3 regions of the Granulosicoccus sp. 3-233 genome follow, and region 3 is predicted to be linked to each of the others. Evidence: riboswitches for the same ligand, from Rfam matches in the RefSeq annotation. Region 3 holds a riboswitch; each other region holds the start of a gene.
The links. Region 3 has a riboswitch for cobalamin ahead of ACUNV4_RS10525 (TonB-dependent receptor). Riboswitches for the same ligand answer to the same signal wherever they lie in the genome.
Positions count from the first base shown of each region.

Region 1 (4,185 bases), on a different contig from region 3:
GGCAGTCTGAATACCGGGGTACTGCGATCCTGGATTCTGCCGGTGCTCTCAGGCGTCATCGCTGGAACCGCCATCGCCAGTGTGGCTGATGCTCGCGTTTTCCAGACGGTCTTCATGCTGGTCGCCGGCGTTCTGGCGCTGCGCATGCTGCTCGGCGGCGCGGGCTGGCAGATTGCGGACACTCTGCCGGGACGCGGCCTGCTGTCTCTGTATGGCGCCTTCATCGGTTTGCTGTCGGCCCTGATGGGGATCGGCGGAGGCGCTCTGTCAACCATGATGCTGACCCTGCACGGACGCCCGATCCATGAAGCAGTATCGACATCTGCCGGCCTGGGTCTCCTGATCGCCATTCCCGGTACCCTGGGTTACATCATCGTCGGTTGGCACAAACCCGGCCTGCCGCCGGATGCACTGGGTTACGTGTCACTGCTGGCTCTGTTCATCACATTGCCCGCCGCCCTGACAATGACCCGCCATGGCGTGCAGGCGGCGCATGCCAGATCACGGACGCAGCTGTCGAGACTGTTCGGCCTGTTTCTGCTGATGGTGACCTTCAGGTTCGTGGTGGCCGTCCTGTCTGGAATCTAGCCGAAAGCAAGGGGTCGGACCGGTATCGTGCGTCCTGTGCCAGTGCCCACCTGCCCGGTCTGTCGCGGATTCGCAGCTCCAGACTCAGCAGGACAGACAGTATCGACCCTGCGCCTGAGCCTCGTTTGAGGCAAAATAGGCTGTCAGGCATGCCGAGTGCCGTGAATATTGCAGACACACTGGCAGGTCGACCAGACGCAGGACGGTGCAAAGGTCCTCATGCCATTGCACTGTCTTGAGGCTCGTCCTGCAGCTCGGCATCCACCTGCCGTACACCGTATCGACCCGTTCTTCCATTCGGAGCATCCAGTACCCATGTCCAGTCGCCGCGTTACCTTGTTGGGCGGATCAGGTTTTGTCGGCTCTCAGCTGACCTATCGCCTGGCCACGAAATTTGATGAAGTCGTTGTTCTCACCCGACGGGCGCAGCGGGTTCGCACATTGCGAACCATGTCCAATGTTCATGCACAGGAAGTGGATGTGCACGATGCAGAAGCGCTGACGGCAGCACTGGCAGGTTCGGACACCGTGATCAATCTGATCGGCATCCTCAACGAGGGCGGCAGTCAGTCCAGGGGCAGCTTCTCAAGCGCACATTCAGAGCTGACCGGCAAGGTATTGAATGCCTGTGCAGCCGGCGAGGTCAGGCACTATCTGCACATGAGCGCTCTGAACGCCGATGCGGACAAGGGCTCCAGCGAATACCTGAGAACCAAGGGCGAGGCAGAGCAGCGGGTACGCGCCCACACAGGCAATACGACATGGACCATCTTTCAGCCGTCCATCATCTTCGGCGAGCACGATGCATTCTTCAACCGCTTCGCCGGCTTGCTGCGCGCTCTTCCGGTTTTTCCTCTGGCGGTTCCGGATGCCAGAATGGCCCCCGTGTTCATCGGCGATGTCTGCGATGTCATGATTGCCGCCATCGACGACCCTCAGGCTGCCGGCAGCACCATTCAACTGTGTGGTCCGCAGGACTACACGCTGCGGGAACTGGTGCAATACACGGCGGACACTGCCGGACTGTCGCGCACCATCATCGGCCTGCCGGACTGGGCTGCCAGGTTGCAGGCTCGCATCATGGAGTTCGTTCCCGGCAAACCCTTCAGCCGAGACAATTACCTCAGCCTGCAGACGCCGAGTGTCTGTGACAGTGACTGCGCCCGCCAGCCGACATCACTGGATGCCGTGGTACCCCGTTATCTGGGCAAGCGGGACTGGGCAGGTCGATTGCAGCAGAACCGTGCTGCGGCCCGTCGCTGAGCACGAGGCGCCCCGAGATCCGGTTTTCCGAGACTAGTGCAGCGAGCGTCGACGACGAGCCCCCTTGCGTCTGACCAGTGAGGTCGAGGCCGGAGTCGGCGATTCCGCCAGTTTTCCAGCCTCGCTCAGCAGCTCGCACAGAACACCCACTGCCGGCATGGACAGTTTCAGAGGTTCGGCGCGCTCATGGGCGAGTCGAAGCTCTTCATCGAAATCGCAGTCATCGGGAATCGACACCAGCCATTCCAGAAAGCCCAGGCGCCCCAGAAGCACGGCATCCTCGCGGTTTTTCTGCGGTTCGATAAGTCTGAGAATGATCCGATCCATTACCTGCATGGCGCCCTCCGCGCTCGTGGGCGGATGGCCGGACAGGTAATTTCAGGATGTGTCGGCAAGAAACTGACAGGCATCGCAAATCTCCTGACCGAGGCACCCCGCCCGGGTTGAGTTGACAAGCAATGGCAGGTCTCCTGACTTGTGGTTCAACGTTTACCGACCCTTCCCGGGTGCCGTACCCAGTGGGATTGTTCGGATCAACTCACCACTTACAGTTGCGGGGGCAGTCATGGAATTGGCCAACAGCTAAGAGGCCTCACCGTGTTCCCTTTTCATCCCGAGTCATGCCGACGACGGGAACCATCACATCGTGCAGACACACCACCAGGGTGCATCCGCTGTACCATTATTGGAAGTGCATCACGGGCTGTCAAGCTTGCCGGCCGCCTTGGCATCATATTCCGCAATGCGGCTGCGCCGTTCCTTGTACGGCAGCTTGCCAACCCGCCGTGCCAGTTCGTAGAAGGCAGACATGTCCTGCCCCGCTTCCTCGTACATGGCCTGAAAGGCAGGCACGTCACGCCGATAGGTGGATACGGCCACCAGGCGAGCGTTGTTCAGTTCACGCCGGAACCAGTTGTCGTAACCGGCATAGCCCCCCCATTGCTGTTTGAGCAAGTCATAGGCATCGCGCATGTTGTCGAACGTAGCCTGTTTGGCCGTGCGCATCGCCGCATCCGGCAAGTCCTGCGCGTACAGCGCCTGCAACTCGTCCCGGGTCTGTCTGAGCAAGCCCAGAAAGTCGACCACACGCTGCTGTGACGCATTGTAGGCCTCGATACGCTCGCTTTCGCCTCGTTCGGCCAGCCACTGCCGCACACCCTGCTGCTCCACGAAGGTGGCAAAGGCCTCATTGAAATTGCTGTCGTCCTTGACGTAGAGCACCTGATGCGCCAGCTCATGGAACAGAGTGCCCACAAAGCGTACATCCGTGCCCCGCAGCATGGTGTCCAGAACCGGGTCATCGAACCAGCCCAGTGTCGAATAGGCCGATGCCCCACCCACCGAGACATCGTAGTCTTCTGCCGCCAATTGCGCGGCGTACGCTTCGGCATCCGCCTTGTCGAAATAACCCCGATAACTGACGCAACCGGCGACCGGGAAGCACCAGGTTCTGGCCTGCAGGGAAAACTCCCCGGCTGCCACCACGTTCCAGGTAACCGCATCACGCCCGGTTTCCACATAGCTGTCATAGCTGTCGTTGTCCGGCAGTTGCAGACGCTCGACGGCAAACTGGCGTGCATCGACCAGCGTGCGCAGCTTGCCGCGCAGCTCTTCCGAGGTGGTGGCGTCAGCCAGCAGCTTGTCGATGGGCTCCCTGGCCAGCATCAATCTGACATGACCGCCGACGGCCTGTGAGTAGTAGCCCACATTGCTACAGCCACCCAGTACGGCAACAGTGGCTGCCAACAGACAGGCGGGGACCAGACGATTGATTCGCATCTACGAGAAGTCGAGCAGCTTCCGGGGATGGGCGGCAGTGTAACATTCAGTACATGCCCGCAATTCGCAACACGACGTCATGAAACACTACCTGGTTGGAGGTGCGGTGCGCGATCACCTGCTTGGACTTCCAGTCATCGATCGCGACTGGGTGGTCGTGGGCAGCACGCCTGCCGAAATGCTGCAGGCCGGCTTCAGGTCCGTCGGCAAGGACTTCCCGGTCTTCCTGCACCCGGAGAGTCACGAGGAATATGCGCTGGCTCGCCTGGAACGCAAGACCGGACCCGGCTACCACGGCTTCGAGTTCTCGACAGATTCGAGCGTGACGCTCGAGGAGGACCTGAGCCGTCGCGACCTCACCATCAACGCGATAGCGCAACGCGATGACGGCGAGCTGGTGGATCCGTACAATGGCAGACAGGACATCGAGAACCGGGTGCTGAGACACGTCTCGCAAGCCTTTGTCGAAGACCCTGTTCGCATTCTGCGGGTAGCTCGCTTCATGGCGCGCTTCAGTCATCTGGGATTCACCATTGCCGATGAAACCCTGGAGCT
Region 1 covers NZ_JBQYLE010000008.1:164,584-168,768, reverse strand. The annotation lists gene ACUNV4_RS20410 (sulfite exporter TauE/SafE family protein) at 1-588, shown strand, start outside; gene ACUNV4_RS20405 (complex I NDUFA9 subunit family protein) at 904-1,851, shown strand; gene ACUNV4_RS20400 (hypothetical protein) at 1,885-2,187, opposite strand; cobalamin riboswitch at 2,295-2,507, opposite strand; gene ACUNV4_RS20395 (aminopeptidase) at 2,548-3,630, opposite strand; gene ACUNV4_RS20390 (multifunctional CCA addition/repair protein) at 3,710-4,185, shown strand, end outside.
Region 1: another riboswitch for cobalamin. It lies ahead of ACUNV4_RS20400 (hypothetical protein); the one in region 3 lies ahead of ACUNV4_RS10525 (TonB-dependent receptor).

Region 2 (4,185 bases), on a different contig from region 3:
TTCCTGCACACGCATCGTTGCCGGAACGAACTTCCCTGTGATGTATTCATCGAAGAACGAGCCATCCGCATAGCGGGACTGCTCGAACCCGGCAAAACTCTGCCCCTTCTCCAGAGCCAGTGCATGGGATGCCTGAAGGCAGTGATACAACACCGTGCAGAAATAGATATTGGTGAAATCGAGCCCCTCCTCGCTGCCATAGTGAATGCGTTCTCGAGCCAGATAGCCATGCAGATTCATCTGACCCAGACCGATGGCATGACTCTCATCATTGCCACGACGCACCGAGGGCACGCTGTCGATGGCACTCATCTCGGACACGGCGCTCAGCGCTCGTATTGCGGTGGCCACACTGCGTCCCAGTTCGCCACCATCCATGACCTTTGCGATATTCAGACTACCCAGGTTGCAGGAGATGTCAGTGCCGGTATGCTGGTAACTCAGGTCATCATTGAATGTCGAGGCTTCATTCACCTGCAGAATCTCCGAACACAGATTGGACATGGAGATACGCCCTTGCACGGGGTTCGCCCGATTGGCCGTGTCCTCGAACAGGATGTACGGATAGCCGCTTTCGAACTGGATCTCGGCAATGGTCTGAAAGAGCAGACGCGCATTGATCTTCGATTTGCGAATCCGCGAGTCATTCACCATGTCGTGATAATGCTCGGACACGGCAATATCGGCCAGTGGCTTGCCGTGGACTATCTGCACATCATGTGGCGAGAACAGATACATGTCCTCGTTCTTGCGGGCCAGCTCGAAGGTGATGTCCGGGATGACCACGCCGAGAGACAGGGTCTTGATGCGGATCTTCTCATCGGCGTTCTCTCGCTTGGTATCCAGAAATCGCAGAATGTCCGGGTGATGGGCATGCAGATAGACGGCACCGGCCCCCTGTCTCGCACCCAGTTGATTGGCATAGGAGAAACTGTCTTCCAGCAGCTTCATGACGGGTATGACCCCGGATGACTGGTTTTCGATGCCCTTGATCGGCGCTCCCTGCTCGCGGATATTGGTCAACAACAAGGCCACACCACCGCCGCGTTTGGACAGCTGCAGGGCCGAGTTGATGCCGCGCCCGATGCTTTCCATATTGTCTTCCAGACGCAGCAGAAAGCAGGAAATCAACTCCCCTCGCTGCGCCTTGCCGGCGTTCAGGAAGGTTGGCGTTGCCGGTTGAAAACGACCACTGAGAATTTCCTCCAGCAGACGCCGCGCGAAGTCCTCATCGCCGCGAGCCAGGGAAAGCGCCACCATGACCACCCGATCTTCATAGCGTTCCAGATAGCGAGCGCCGTCACGCGTGGTCAGGGTGTAGGAGGTGTAGTACTTGAACGCTCCCAGAAAGGTCGGAAAGCGGAATCTGAACGCAAAAGCGGCCTGCCAGATATCCTCCAGAAAATCGTGAGAATAGGATGCCAGCACCTGCGCCTCGTAATAGCCTTCCTCCACCAGATAATCCAGCTTTTCCTTCAACGAGTGGAAGAACACGGTGTTCTGATTGACGTGCTGCAGAAAATATTGTCTCGCCGCCTGACGATCGGCATCGAACTGAATGCGCCCATCCTCATCATAGAGGTTCAGCATCGCATTCAATGCATGGTAGTCGAGCGGCGGTACCTCACTCTTCAGCGTTCGTTCGAGTATTGCTGTGTCCAAAAGCGTTTCAGTCCCTGTCTGACCAGTTGAATATCTGTGGATGTGCCCGCCAATTCGAATCGATACAACACTGGCACCTGACACTTGCGAGCGATGACATCACCGGCCAGCGCGAAAGTGGCCCCGAAACTTCGGTTGCCGGATGCGATGACGCCACGCAGTTGATGACGGATTCGTTTGTCGTTCAGCGCACGGATCACTGGCCCGGGTACCGCTCCGCGGCCCTTGCCATCGGCAAAGGTCGGGCAGATGAGCACGAACGGTGATTCCATGATTGGCACGGGCGCGTCAAGGGCCTGCGGCAATCGAGTTGCCAGCAGGTTCAACTTGCCGATGAAGCGTTCCGTATTGCCTGATGCGCTGGAGTAATAGAGCAGCGCGCTCAAGGGGTCATGCCAGAGTATTGATCATGTCCGGTCGGAACCCGCCCCAGTGACTTTCGCCCGCGACGACCACCGGCGCCTGCCGGTAGCCAAGCGTCTGTACCAGTTCGAACGCGGCTTCATCCTGAGTCAGATCGACAATCGTGAACGTCAGCCCCTTGGCCGACAGAGCGCGTGTGGTTGCCGTGCACTGTACGCAGGCCGGCTTGGAATATACGGTGATGCTCATGTCTCTTCGTCCCCGAAGTGTTACGGAAGGAAGGCATGGCGCAACTTCGCTGCAGTACGCAGCGCAAGCAACTCCAGGACCCTCCGCCCTTGGTTTCATCGATGCCTGGCAGGTCTCCTGACTCGTGACTCCAACGCCTGGGCCCCCCTTCCCGATGCGAACATCAGTGGATCATGGGCTGCGGCTTGTCACTTACAGTTGCGGGGGCAGTGCCGGAATTTCACCGGTTTCCCTCTTAGCCTGCGGCGCGTGCCGCAGGAACCAGAACCACTCTATGTTGGGGTAACAGGCATGCCGATGTCAACATGTCGTTTTCCGGTAACAGCGACATTACCCGGTTACCCTTCCCTCGGTTCGCTGACCGACGACCAGAATGAAGCTGCACTTTCGGAGATGTTGTGACAAACACTTCCCGACTGTCATATCCATCCCCCTGGAGGTTTCAGGAGGTTATTTGTCGCCCCGCCGGCCAACAGTCGGGAAAGTTGCAAAGGGGTTCACGTAACACTCCGGACGAACGGCGCCACGACGGCCTCCGGTATGCGTATTGCAACCGATCAATACCAGCCTGTAACTGAAACCGCTTGAATTGACTGATAGCTTGCGGGCCGATTTACGCGAAAAACCAGGGACTACGCCTTGAGACATTCGAAAAGTTCATTATCACGCATCCTGGCGCCGGTCGTGCAGATGACCCTGACCGCCTCCCTGCTGTTTGCCTCCGTCGCTCATTCTGCCTCTCTGAAAGTGGCCTTCATCGGCGATCAGGGAGTTGGCGAACATGCAGAGTCAGTGCTGTCACTGATCGCCAGTGAAGGCACTGATCTGCTGCTGATCCAGGGAGATCTGGGTTACAAGGAAAACACCGCCAACACCTGGGAAGCCCACCTGAACAATCATCTGGGATCCGACTTTCCGGTACTCACGCTGGTGGGTAATCATGAAAACTTCGAGTGGCCGCTCTACCAGCGTCTGATACAGAGGCGGATCGATCGCATTTCCGGACTTTCCTGCTCGGGCAATACCGGCGTCAAGGCAAAATGCCAGTACGGCAACGTCGAAGTGGTTCAGGTAGCGCCGGGAATCTCCGAGGTATCGGGTATCTCCGCCGACGACGGCTACGCGGACTTCATCAGATCCTCCTTTGCCGGCAGCAGCGATCGCTGGCGCATCTGCAGTTGGCACAAGCCACACCGCATGATGCAGACCGGCAGCAAGAACGGCCCCAGTCAGTGGGATACCTATGATGCCTGTCTGGATGCCGGTGCCATGATAGCGCTGGCCCATGAACACGCCTATTCCCGTACCTATCTGCTCAGCGATTTCAGCCAGCAGACGGTGGTACATACCGGCAGTGAAATGGCCCTGCAACCCGGCCAGTCCTTCGCATTCGTCTCGGGCCTGGGTGGCCGGGAAGTGCGTTCGCAAGCACGAGGCGGTGACTATTTCGCCTCCATCTACACCGCGGATCAGGGCGCGAAGGCAGGCGCCCTGTTCTGCGACTTCGAAGACAAGACAGCCGATTGCTACTTCAAGGCCATCAACGGTGCCGTTCCGGATCAGTTTTCACTGACCCGCAGCGGCAGCGCCTCTCAGGATGCACAGACAGAACCCGTATCTGCACCACCACCCACAATCAGTGAAATCCCGTCAGGCAACAGCGATGGTTATGTTTTCTCTCGCAGTGACAAGACCGAGTATCGCTGGATCGCGCGCAATGCCAATGGCGAGATGGGCAGCACCTGGATCGATCAATCCTGCGCGGCTGCTCTGGGGGGCAGTACAGCCACCGGTGACTGGGGTGACCTGATGAGACATGCGCCAGCATTCGATACCCTTGACTACCCTTGCAACAATACAACAACTGCCACCTCTTCCTCCGACAGCACGACAGGCAATGACTCGACGAAT
Region 2 covers NZ_JBQYLE010000007.1:123,871-128,055, forward strand. The annotation lists gene nrdE (class 1b ribonucleoside-diphosphate reductase subunit alpha) at 1-1,662, opposite strand, end outside; gene nrdI (class Ib ribonucleoside-diphosphate reductase assembly flavoprotein NrdI) at 1,632-2,048, opposite strand; gene nrdH (glutaredoxin-like protein NrdH) at 2,053-2,274, opposite strand; cobalamin riboswitch at 2,365-2,555, opposite strand; gene ACUNV4_RS18510 (metallophosphoesterase) at 2,914-4,185, shown strand, end outside.
Region 2: another riboswitch for cobalamin. It lies ahead of nrdH (glutaredoxin-like protein NrdH); the one in region 3 lies ahead of ACUNV4_RS10525 (TonB-dependent receptor).

Region 3 (4,185 bases):
CGTTGTATCAGGCAAGCCGCGGCCGCCGCCCAGATTTCATAGCGATCCCCCAGTACAACGACCATGTGCGGGCTCAACGACTGCAACGCATCGGCAAATCCGATCAGTCCCAGACCCATCGACTTGCTGATGGCCACGGTCGAGTCGGAGGCCAGCAGCATGTCGACGACACGGTCTACCCGATAACCATCGGTGCGAATGGCGTCAATGGTCAGACCATGTGCCTGTGACAGATGGGAGCCGGTGACCAGCAGCTGCAAGGCAATGCCATCAAGAATCTGCAATTCGTCCAGCAGTTCACGCAGTAATCCGTAGTCCGCGCGCCCACCGGTAATGACACAGATTCTGCGCTCAGTGCTCATCTGCCCGGCCGGTTCGCTGACGACAAGCTGCGCAGGTGCTGGAGTCATATCTCTGCAGTTGTTCGAAACCTGCCTGGAGGGAATCGACTGAACAGTCAGACATTGTAGAGTTCTGCACGATAGCGCTGCAGATTCTGTGGTTCGCACAGCCAGTCGATGGTGCGTTGCAGACCTTCGCGAATATCGACCTGTGGTCGATGGCCCGTCATTTCGATCATTTTCGAGTTGTCACAGACCAGTCGAGTCACTTCCGAGGCGGCAGGTCGGAGCCGCTGCTCATCGGTCACGAACACGGTGTCACTATTCATCAGCTCCCGAATCAGGTGCAAGGTATCTTCAATGGAGATTTCGGTGTTCGAGCCGATATTCACGACTTCTCCAATGGCCTCCGGACAACGCGCCAGGGCCAGAAACCCGCGGCAAGTGTCATCGACGTAATTGAAATCTCGTGTCGGTGACAGATCACCGAGCTGGATCTCCGGCTTGCCCGCCGCTATCTGGCAGATGATGGCCGGAATGACGGCGCGAGCGGACTGCCGCGGCCCATAGGTATTGAAGGGTCTGGCTATGCTCAAGGGCAGCTCGAAGGCACAGTGATAGCTCATGGCCATGGCGTCGGCGGCGATTTTCGATGCGCTGTAGGGCGATTGTGCCTGCAGCGGATGAGCTTCATCGATCGGCACATGACGAGCGGTCCCGTACACCTCGCTGGTGGATGTATGGATGAAACGACCAACCTGATTGTCCAGTGCGGCCTGGCACAGATTGAGCGTGCCATTGGCATTGGTGTCGAGATAACTGCTCGGCGCGACATAGGAATAGGGTATGGCAATGAGGGCTGCCAGGTGATAGATGACGTCGATCCCCTGCGTCAGCGCGCGGCAGAAATGGGCATCTCGTACATCACCACTGACAACTTCCAGTGCATCGGATTCCGCGGCTGCATCCAGCCATCCCCAGGAACCCAGAGAGTTATATTGCACGAGCGCCCTGACCTCATGGCCTTCGCTCAGCAACAGCTCGGTCAGGTGCGAACCGATGAACCCGTCTGCTCCGGTAACCAGGACTCGCTTGTTCTTGTTCATCAACCATCGGATATTTCGACAGGCGTTGGTCGCCACCCCGGTTTCAATCACGAAACATGCCCTCAGGCTCGGCTGTAACGCTCTGCATAACCCCCAAGTGGTGTATGCTTTGCGCATCGCAAGGTTCTGACCAAGATGAAAAGGGAACGAGGTGCAAGACCTCGGCTGCCCCCGCAACTGTAAGCAACGTCATTCACTGTGTGCCCACTGGATGGTTTCCGCATCCGGGAAGGGAGTGAACCCCTGCCCTTCCGGCCTGGCCGGAATCAGGCCGTTGTCAGCCAGGAGACCTGCCAGGCGATATGTCATCAACCAGCCTGGCGGGGTGTCCGGTGGAACATGAGAAGCGACAGCTGCAGGCCGTGTGCAAGCAGAGGCTGTCCAACCCTCTTCTTCTGCCACCACATGCTCCGTCGGCCACAACATGAGGTAGCGCGGGGTTGCGTTCCTGGCCTTCAATCGATAGCCCTGATCGGGCAAGCGTGCTGCCTGGCGCCAGTCGCCACGTACCGACGAATGCCTCACCCGGCTTTCCTCTGCGCTACTGGCTGCTGTGCACTCTGCCCTGTGTGACCTTGCTTGCTTCGGCGGCTCAGGCCCAGTCATCCGAGTCTGACTCGACACACTCCGTCGACGCCACTGCGACAACGGGCACGACACCTGACGCCATACTGGACACCATCCGAGCCATCGCCGAGGTGCCCTACCGTACCGGTGAGGTGATCAGCGAGGAGAGCACAGCCAGCCACAGTCGGATCGGTGCTGCCACGCTGCAACGGAGCAATAACACCCTGGCCGGTGTTCTGGCCCGGGAAAGTGGGGTGCAACATCGCCAGTCAGGCGGATTCGGCAGCTTTTCCAGCATCAGCATCCGGGCGGCTACCGGCGCGCAGACCGATGTCTATCTGGATGGCATCCTGCTCAACAGCGGCGGATCACCGGTAGTGGACCTCTCCACTCTGGAAGTACTCAACCTCGAATCCATCGACATCTACCGCGGCAGCACACCGCTGCAACTGGGTCATGGTTCGATCGGCGGTGCGGTCAATCTCAACACACTGCAGAGCCGTGCCGAACCCACCACACGAGTGCGACTGGGTGTCGGCAGTCTGGGCAGTCGGGAGCTGCAGCTGTCGCACCAGACCGTTCGAGGTGCATGGGACATGGTGGCCGCCATCAGCCATCGGCAGAGTGACAATGACTTCGGCTTCCTCAGCGACAACGGAACGCCGTTGAACCCGAATGATGACCGCCGCGAAAAGCGTCACAATGCCGATGCCCGCCGCACGACAGCCTTGCTGCGCACCGGCTACCGGCAGAACCGGGATAGCCGTACCGACCTGACTCTGCAGTTGTCGGCACGCGATCTTGGCGTACCCGAATTTCGCAACAACCCCGACAATGTGGCCAGTTACGATACCCGAGGTACACAGTTGCAGTTGTCACAGGTTCTCGACGGTCTGGGTCAGTGGAACAGTCGCCACGATCTGTACTGGCATGACAGCTCATCGCACTATCGAGACCTGCTCAGCCAGGTCGGACTGGGCGCGCAGGACGCAGAAAACGATTCGGACACACTGGGCGCCAAGACCTACTGGGAATATCTGGCCGACAGCGGTTCCCTCGGCCTGTCGCTGGATGTTCGCCGTGAACGTTTTGCCTCGAGCGACGCCAGGGATGACACAGCGGCCTTCGATGTCGACCGAGACCGCACACAGGCCTCCATTCACTATGTCTGGTTCGATGACAGTGAGACCTGGTCCCTCACCCCCGCCATCCGCTGGCAACAGGACGAGCTACGCGGAAAGAGCCCCGAATCATCCGCAGACCTGCCTTCCCGTCGCCGCTCATCGGATACGAGCCTGCAGATCGGTCTGGCCTACCGCCCGCCGGGGCAGGTCTCACTGACTGCCAATGCCGGCAGCTACTACCGGGAACCGTCCTTTGGAGAACTGTTCGGATCCAGCGGACTGGTAAACGGCAATCCCGATCTGCAACCCGAAGAGGGCTTCAATGTCGATGTCGGACTGCACTTTCGCAGTCAACGCTCGGCACTCAGCGCCACCGTATTCGGGAGCGACCGGGATGAACTCATTGTCACCACCTACAATTCCCGAGGCATTGGCGGTCCGGTCAATGCCGGAGCCGCGCGAGTCATCGGCCTCGAACTGGCAATGGATCTGGCCATTACCCCGCAACTGGATCTGAGCAGCAATCTCACCTGGCAGTCTGCGCGCAACCGCGACCCGGCGGCCGGATTCCATGACCGCTTTCTGCCAGGCGAAGCTCAGTTCGCCTGGTCCGGAAAACTGCAATACCAGCCCTCGCAGTTCAGCTTCTGGTACGAACTGGACGTACTGCGCAAACGCTTCTACGATCAGGCCAACATTCTGCCCGCTGCCGATAGCGAACTGCATTCGATCGGCATCGACTGGACGAATACGCAATGGCAGGCCACCCTTGGCATACACAACCTCGGTGATGACAACATCGAGGATTTCAATGGATTTCCCAAACCCGGGCGCACCTGGTCATTGACCCTGACTCGCACCCTGACATCGCCCACACCCTGACTTCACAAGGAAAAAATCGAATGACAATCAGAATCTCACAGGCACCCTCTGGCGGAGTTCTCCTGCCCTTCAGGCAACTGATGCGGGTCTCGGTGCTGGCAACTGCCATGATCGGTCTGAGCGCCTGCAGCTCCGACAGCGACGACTCGGCTGTTGGCGGTGACA
Region 3 covers NZ_JBQYLE010000003.1:277,881-282,065, forward strand. The annotation lists gene neuC (UDP-N-acetylglucosamine 2-epimerase) at 1-410, opposite strand, end outside; gene ACUNV4_RS10520 (NAD-dependent 4,6-dehydratase LegB) at 458-1,447, opposite strand; cobalamin riboswitch at 1,552-1,759, shown strand; gene ACUNV4_RS10525 (TonB-dependent receptor) at 1,888-4,020, shown strand; gene ACUNV4_RS10530 (hypothetical protein) at 4,041-4,185, shown strand, end outside.